Planctomyces sp. SH-PL62: one gene and its partner. The protein of the gene in region 1 binds, or shares a complex with, the protein of each later gene. Links are inferred from orthologs where the notes say so. Each region holds a gene or a part of one and is shown on either strand. Other genes may lie near its edges.

Region 1 (4,318 bases):
GCCAGCTTCTCGTTGACCACCCGGGTGACGATCCCCTCGACCTCGCCGTTGCCCAGCTTGGTCTTGGTCTGGCCCTCGAACTGGGGGTCGGGGACGCGGACGCTGACGATCGCGGTGAGGCCTTCCTTGAAGTCCTCGCCGGTGATGTTCAGGTCTTTCTTGCTGGCCGGGGCCGCCGTCTTGGCGTACTGGTTGAGCGTCCGCGTGAGCGCGGCGCGGAAGCCGGTGAGGTGGGTGCCCCCCTCGATCGTGTTGATGTTGTTGCAGTACGAGACGACCATCTCGCTGATCGAGTCGTTGTACTGCATGGCGACGTCGACCTCGACGGCCCGTTCGTCGTCGCGGCCGGTGAAGAGGACCGGCTGGTGGAACGGCGTCTGGGCCCGGTTGAGGTAGGCGACGAACTCGCTGAGGCCCTCGGACGAGAAGAACTCGTCGCTGCGGGGCTCCTCGCCGCGCTCGTCGGTCAGGCGGATCCGCACCCCCCGGTTCAGGAACGACAGCTCGCGGAGCCGCTTCTCCAGCACGTCGTACGAGAACTCGATCGAGGCGAAGATCGAGGCGTCGGGGAGGAACCGGATCGTGGTCCCGGTGGTCTTGGTCGTCCCCTTGGCCTTCACCGGCCCGAGCGACGCCCCCTGCTCGTAGTTCTGGTGCCAGACCTGGCCGTCGCGGCGGACCTCGGCCTCCAGCCACTCCGAGAGGGCGTTGACCACCGTGACGCCGACGCCGTGGAGGCCGCCGGAGACCTTGTAGGTGTCGTGGTCGAACTTGCCGCCGGCGTGGACCTTGGTGAGCACGATCTCCAGGGTGCTCTTGCCCGAGTCGCCGTGGGCCTCGACGGGGATGCCGCGGCCGTCGTCGACGACCGAGGCCGAGCCGTCGGGATGGATCGTGACCTGGATGTTCTTGCAGTACCCGGCCATCGCCTCGTCGATCGAGTTGTCCACCACCTCGTAGACCAGGTGGTGGAGCCCCCGCGCCGTGGTGTCGCCGATGTACATGCCGGGGCGCTTGCGGACCGCCTCGATCCCTTCCAGGATCCGGATGTTGGCGCCGGTGTAGGCGGCTTCGCCCCCCACGGCCACGCCGCCGTCCTCGACAATCCCGTTCGCGTCGATGCCGTCGTTCTTGCTCAAGTCCATCGCGGCGGTTCCTCGATTCGTCCTGTCCCTCGGTGGTCCTTCCCGCGCGTCCATGCGGAGTCGATTCGTCTCGCGTCGCGGGCCGTCGTCGTCGTCGGCGGTCCGGCTCCCGCCTCGGAAGGGCGGGGGGCGGGGGGCGTCCCGATCCGGATCTCACGTCACGGCTTCACCGGCCCGATCCGGAACCGCAGGCCCCGGATCTGCGAGCCGGGGCAGGCGTCGTGGATGGCCTGGAGCAGCTCCCCCTTGCGGTAGGCGGACAGCTCTTCCAGCAGGGCCGGGTGGTCGACGGTGACGTTCAGGGTTCCGCGTCGGACGTCGCCCAGGAGCGTCCGGCCCTGGTACGCCTCGCCCAGCGCGGCGTCCCAGGCGGTCTGCAGCTCGACCATCGCGTGGAGCCGGCCGTACCCGCGCGCGGCGAACAGTTCGCCGAGCACGTCGGACAGGGGCCGGGGACCGCGACGGTCGGGGTTGGGCATGCGGGTCTGGCGTCCTGGGTCGGGGGACCGGGCTCTCCGAGGGCCCGGCTCGCGGCGCTCGCTCAGCGTTCGCGGGTCAGGGGCATCACGACGTAGGTGTAATCGTCCGGGGTCTTGAACACGGCGGCGTTCTTGGCGTCGATCAGCTCGGCGGTGATCTCGCCGTCGTCGTCCAGGGTCTTCAGCGCGTCCAGCAGGTAGCGGGGGTCGAAGGTGATCTCGACCGCCTTCCCCTGGTACTCCAGCGGCAGGTCCACCTGCGCGCTGCCGACGTCGGCGGCCTGGCTCGACAGCTTCAGCGCCCCGGGGCCGAACTGGAAGTCGACCCCCCGGCTCTCGTCGCTGGTGACGATCGAGGCCTGCTCGACGGCGTGCCGGAGCGGGCCCACGGTCATCGGCACCCGGGTCTCGACGCTCGTCGGGAAGACGTCTTGATAGCGCGGGAAGCGGCCTTCCACCAGCCGACTGTAGATCACCGCCCCCTCGGTCCGGACCAGCACCGCCGCCCCCGACTGGATGGTCAGGTGGACGAGCAGGTCGTCGTCGACGAGGTTCCGCTCGATCAGCTTGAGGGCCTTGACCGGGATCACCGGCGTCCCCGAGGGCGCGGGCGGGTCGTTCTCGACCTGGGCCCCGGCGGACATCTTCGCCAGCCGTCGGCCGTCGGTCCCGATCATCGCGATGCCGTCGGGCTTCAGCTCGACGAGGACCCCACCCAGGGCGTACCGGGCGCTCTCCAGGTCGGTCGCGAACACGGTCCGCCGGATCAGCTTCTTGAGGTCCCCCGCCAGCACCACATGATACCGATCGGCGGCGAAGTCGGGAACCTCGGGATAGAGGCTCGGGTCTTCCAGCGGCAGCTTGAAGCTCGACCGGGCCCCCTTGACGTGCAGGTGCTCGTCGCCGGTTTCCAGGAGCAGTTCCGAGTCGCCGCTGGTCCGCAGGATGGGGCCGATCTTGGCCGTCGGCAGGATCGCCGAACCCGCCTCCTCCACCTTCACGCCCAGCACCCGGTGGCGGATGCCGACTTCCAGGTCGGTCCCCATCAGGACCGAGCCTTCCTCATCGTCGACCGTCAGCTTGACGTTCTGCAGGATCGGCTTGGGACTCCGCGTGGGCACGACGCCGCTGACCATGTTGAACGCGGTGAGCAGTCCTTCGCGATTGCACAATGCCCTCATGCGCGTGCCTCGTTCTGGGACGTTCTGGGACGTTGCCTGGCTCGGCCTCGATCCGCCCCCGACCGGCCGAGAGGGATGAAGGGCGGTCCGAAATCGCCGAGCCGGAGGGGGCCGGGACGGTCGGGCCGCGGGTCGATCGACGGTGGGCAGGAATGGGGGGGACGCACGAACCGCCCGCGTCCGCTCGCTTACGAAGAAGATCCTCGCCGCTCCATCATACCACGACCAGGGCCTCGGCGCATCCCCCTCGTTTCGGGATTCGCCGACGGGCGGGAGAGGACGCGGAGGGAGGTCCGGGGAGTTCCCGACCTCGTCGCGGCGGGCCTTGCCTCAGGCCCGCCCTGACGGACGGCGGCTCTCGTCGAGGGAACGGGGCCCGATCGGTCGAGGGCCCACCCCTGGCGTCTCCCCGTATTTCCTGAGAGAGAAAGCTTCACCGCCGTAATAATCATAGGACGGCGGCCGGCCTGTGGATAACTTCGAGAGCGTCCGACGAAACCCAGGATATCAAAAGACTTACTCGAGCACAACGGCATCCCGCCCCTGTTCACATCCCCGTCGACGACCTTGTGGACGACCCGCGCGCCGACGTCGACGACGGTGCACGACCGCGGCCCGGCCGAGAGCCCGCTGTGGATTCGCTCCCGTTCGGCGCGCGGACGATCCGCGACTTATCCACAGGTCGTCGACCGCTCCGAACGGCGCGTGCGGGATGGGGGACGTGAGGGTCCGGCGGGGCGGGCGATCCAGGCCCGAGTCTGCCGATCCGTCGGCCTGCGCATCCTTGCGTTCTCTTTTTCGGTCGGCGAGACCTGCGGTGTTGAGAACAATGGCGGGGCTTTTTCGCAAGCCCCGCTTGTCGGGAATCCGGGGAATCTCCTCCCAGGACCTTCGCCGTCCGTCAGGGGTTGTTCTTGCGGTCGGGGTACTCCAGGATCACGAGCTTGTGCTGCTGCTCGTCGTAGCCGTATTCCTGGTAGTGGGGGAGCTTGGGGAGGGCGATGTTGTTGGCCCGGATGATCTCGGCCATGAACTCGTCGTAGTTCTTGGGGAAGCGGTCGTTGGCGGCCTGGTAGAGGTTCATCGCGTGCTGGATCTGGAGGATCGAGGTCTGGCCGATCATGGTGACGTAGGCGTTGCCTTGCAGGGTGATCGGGTCCTTGGCGGTGATCTTGGGCTTCTCGATCACGTCGGCGCCGGCGGCGACCTCGGGCTCGATGCGTTTGATGTCCTGGGTCCGCCTGCCGACGATGAACTCGGGCTCCTTCTTCTCGACCGACGACGAGGGGGAGTGGGCGACGGCGTTCTTCTTGCCCCCCCCGCGTGGCGGGGCTCCTCGCAGCCGGCGATCGCCAGCAGGAGGGCCGTCGGCAGCGTCAGGGCGAGCGTCGGGATTCGCGAAGTCATGGCGGGGTTCTCCGGTCGGATCAGGCCCCGTCGGCGGGGCGGACGGTGAGGACGTGTTCCTGGCCGTCGCGGCGGACGGCGACGGGGGCCTCGCGGCCGGGCTCGA
Region 2 (3,527 bases), 6.0 Mb from region 1 along the record:
CGGCCGGGTCGAGGAAGCCCTCCGATTCGGCCCGGGCAGGGCCTTCGCCTACGCCGTGGAGGCCGGTCCCGCCCCTCGCGAGCGCCCCACGGCCGACTTCGACGAGGGCCGCCTGACCATCCGCCTCGATCGGGCCGACGTCGACTCCTGGATCGCCGGCGACCGCGTCGGCTTCACCCACGAACAGGCCGTCGAGGGCAGCGTCGTGCGCATCCTCCTGGAGAAAGACTTCGCCTGCCTCGAACGACCGGCCGGCGAGGAAGCGGACGACCGACACGCCTTCCCAAACCCGTCGGCCTCCTGCTAGGGGCCCGGCGCCCGTTCCCGCCTCGGCGGAGCGGAGCGGGGGGCGTCTCGCCCGAGCGGTGGGCTTCGACGGCCCGGACATTGAACGCCGGCCGGGCGGCGCCCCGGGGACGGTCAGCATGGGGGCTTTCTGCAGATCATGTAGAAGGCTCCCGCGGTTTTGCTCTCATCGGCGGTCCTGATCCATCGAAACGGGAAAAGAACCACGAACGCGGCTTTGCGCAACAGGAAATTGATATAGCGATTATGAGTCATGCTCCCGGCGATATGTACGCCCAGCATCGCGAACGCGGAACCGGGACGGATGGAAGGACCGATCTCGACGATCTCGAAGTGTTTGAAAATCGTCCTGAGGGCGACCTCCGAGTATCGAAATCGATCTGGGGTGTCTGGACAGTACGGCTGGACCCAGGGGGTGTCGAGGAACACGTATCCTCCCGGCTTCAGGACGCGATGGAATTCTCCAGCGACTCGCTCCGGAGCCTGGCAATATTGCAGCACCGCGGAGCAGACGATCGCGTCGAATTGGGCCGGCGGAACGGGCAAAGATTGGATGTCGCAAACGACATCCACGTCATGCTTGCGCTGGATGTCGACATTGACGCATTTCGATCCATGCCGCACGGAAGACGAGCCCGCGTTGAGGATGCGGGATTCGCCGTTCAACAGTCCATATCTGTCCAGGAACTTTCTGGTCGTATAATTCTTGACGATCAAATTTGGCAATTGAGGACCTCCTCCGTGATCATCAAGGGATTCGCGACGGGGCCCTTCGAAGGCAACCGTTCACGCGTCGGCAAGCATGGGTCTGGCGTACAGAATTCGGTCGGGGTTTCAGCCTGAGTTTCGTGCTCGCAGCCCTTACCGGTGGATGCGTCAGTCGCTGATGCATGCAGGAACTGCGAAATGTTCACCTGGCGGCAGGCGGTGTGGCCTGGCTGATTCAGCTTGAATCGTCCCTCGATTCGCTCCGCGCCCCCCCAACTCGACCCGGTGAGACCGCTCGACGGATGGGTGCAACCACTGAAACCACGGGAAATCTCTCTTCCGCATGCCCGGCCTACCGAGCGAACAGACGAGTTCAAAAACGCATCTTTAAAGCCGGCTTCCTGGCAGAATATGAAAGTTGTGAAGCCGCTGCAAGCGTCCGGCGTATGGGCAGGATCACCGATTCTCTTTAAGACATGGGCCAGGCGATCGAGCAAGAAATTTTAGGCGGCCTGCCTTGAGTCGACCTCGGCCAACTCCCGACCACCTCGGATCTCAGGCATGACCTCAAGCCAGACTCAGTCGATAGACGCCTCGCTCCCAGTTCGCCCGATATCTCGATTGAGTGCCTGTTCGACGTTTGCACCTCTTGGGATGCCGGCGGATATGAACATGCGTTCCATCCTTAGAATGGCAGAGGGAGCTGCCTGGCGAGACGGCGTTCCGAGTCGTCTTCGAGGGATGACAGGGTCACGCCGAGGAGCCTGATCCCCTTGTCGACCGGGAAGAGGGGCTCCAGGAGTGCGAACACGAGCCCTTCGAGCACGGCTTGCGATGCGACCGGGACGTCGACCGTCCGGCTGCGGGTGATCTGCTGGAAGTCGGCGTACCTGGCCTTGAGCGTCGCCGTACGTCCCCGGATCGTCGAGCCCTCGCAGTAGGACCACACCTGGCCGATCAGCGGTTCGAGGGCGTCGCGGGCTTCCTCCGCCGTGAAGAGGTCGGCGTTGAACGTCCGCTCCGCGCCGATCGACTTTCGGACGCGATCGGCGGAGACGCGACGTTCGTCGACGCCCCGCGCCAGCGAGAAGTAATAGGGCCCGGCCTTGCCGAAATGCTGCTGGAGGAACATGAGCGACTGACGTTTCAGATCCCCACCGGTGCGGATCCCGAGCCCGTCCATCTTGGTCCGGGTTACGGGACCGATCCCGTGGAATTTCCCCACGGGTAGGGCCTCGACGAACGCCGGCCCGTGATCCGGCCTGATGACGAACAGGCCGTCGGGCTTCCGCTCGTCCGATGCGATCTTCGCGAGGAACTTGTTGTAAGAAACGCCCGCGGACGCGGTCAGTCCCGTCTCGGCGCGGATCCTCGCGCGGATCTCCTCGGCGATCTCGGTCGCCGAACGCATGCCCTTCAGGTTCTCGGTGACGTCGAGGTAGGCCTCGTCGAGCGAGAGGGGCTCGATGAGCGGCGTGTATTCGGCGAAGATCGCGCGGATCTGGCGGGAGATGTCACGATAGACGTCGAACCGCGGCTTCACGAAGATGAGCCCTGGGCACTTCCGCTTCGCCGTGACCGAGGGCATGGCGGACCGGACGCCGAACCGGCGGGCCTCGTAGCTCGCGGCCGCCACGACGCCTCGCTCGCGAGCCCCGCCGACCGCGACGGGCTTGCCGCGAAGCTCAGGATCGTCACGTTGCTCGACGGACGCGTAGAACGCGTCCATGTCGATGTGAATGATCTTCCGCTGCCGTTCCGCCCCGGCCACGTTCACGTCCTCGAATTCTTCGACCGCACGTCCGTCGCCCTCGTCATCCGGCACGATTCCGGCAGGCTGGAATGATCGCGACGTTCGTGAAACCCGGCTCAGAACTCTACCACAGGAATGTTCACGCGCGTACAGGGGTCGAGACGATGGCGGAGTCATCCGACCTTGGGCGACGTGAGACGTGATCCCGCCCGTCGGCCTTGCTGCCGCTCGACGATCGGGCATGGGCATGTGGTCGCCGCTTTTCCGGCACGTCGGCTGGCCGGGGGCGGCGGGGCGTGATAGCTTCGACGGAGGGCCATATCGCGGGCGGAAGCGCCGGCTTGACGGACTGGTGACAACGGACGGCGACCCATGAAAGTCGGATTGCTGACGGGAGGCGGGGACTGCCCCGGCTTGAACGCCGTGATCCGGGCCGTCGTGCGACGGATCTCGGACGCGGGCGGGACGTGCGTGGGGGTCCTGGAAGGCTGGCGAGGGCTCGTGCGCGGGACCTACCGCCCGCTGGAGCCGCACGACGTGGACTCGCTGGTGGGCCGGGGGGGGACCATCCTCGGCTCGTCGCGCACCAACCCGTACAAGAACCCCGATGCCGACGTTCCCAGGCTGCGCCGCAACTTCGTGGAGGCGGGGCTCGACGCGCTCGTGGTCATCGGCGGCGACGACACGCTGGGGGTGGCCGCGAGGCTGATCAACGACTTCCAGATCCCGATCGTCGGCGTCCCCAAGACGATCGACAACG

What was found. Proteins that work in one complex are often made in the same cells at the same time.
Region 2: the proteins of dnaN (region 1) and dinB are in contact, whole or in part, in a solved structure (PDB 1OK7), measured with the Escherichia coli proteins. The link is inferred for Planctomyces sp. SH-PL62 from one-to-one orthologs.

What each region holds. Positions count from the first base shown.
Region 1 is NZ_CP011273.1:6,460,262-6,464,579, reverse strand. What follows is about bases 747-3,621. They hold dnaN (DNA polymerase III subunit beta), read right to left. Parts: upstream 2,806-3,621; coding sequence 1,687-2,805; downstream 747-1,686. Other genes in these bases: VT85_RS25170 (DUF721 domain-containing protein), read right to left, coding at 1,304-1,624; gyrB (DNA topoisomerase (ATP-hydrolyzing) subunit B), read right to left, coding at 747-1,145. Also shown: more of gyrB, read right to left, coding at 1-746; VT85_RS28050 (hypothetical protein), read right to left, coding at 3,707-3,994; VT85_RS25155 (PDZ domain-containing protein), read right to left, coding at 4,233-4,318. UniProt on the Escherichia coli protein: Confers DNA tethering and processivity to DNA polymerases and other proteins. Acts as a clamp, forming a ring around DNA (a reaction catalyzed by the clamp-loading complex) which diffuses in an ATP-independent manner freely and bidirectionally along dsDNA.
Region 2 is NZ_CP011273.1:471,400-474,926, reverse strand. What follows is about bases 722-3,527. They hold dinB (DNA polymerase IV), read right to left. Parts: upstream 2,744-3,527; coding sequence 1,700-2,743; downstream 722-1,699. Other genes in these bases: VT85_RS01805 (6-phosphofructokinase), read left to right, coding at 3,140-3,527; VT85_RS01815 (class I SAM-dependent methyltransferase), read right to left, coding at 722-1,032. Also shown: VT85_RS01820 (DUF7009 family protein), read left to right, coding at 1-307; more of VT85_RS01815, read right to left, coding at 421-721. UniProt on the Escherichia coli protein: Poorly processive, error-prone DNA polymerase involved in translesion repair and untargeted mutagenesis. Copies undamaged DNA at stalled replication forks, which arise in vivo from mismatched or misaligned primer ends.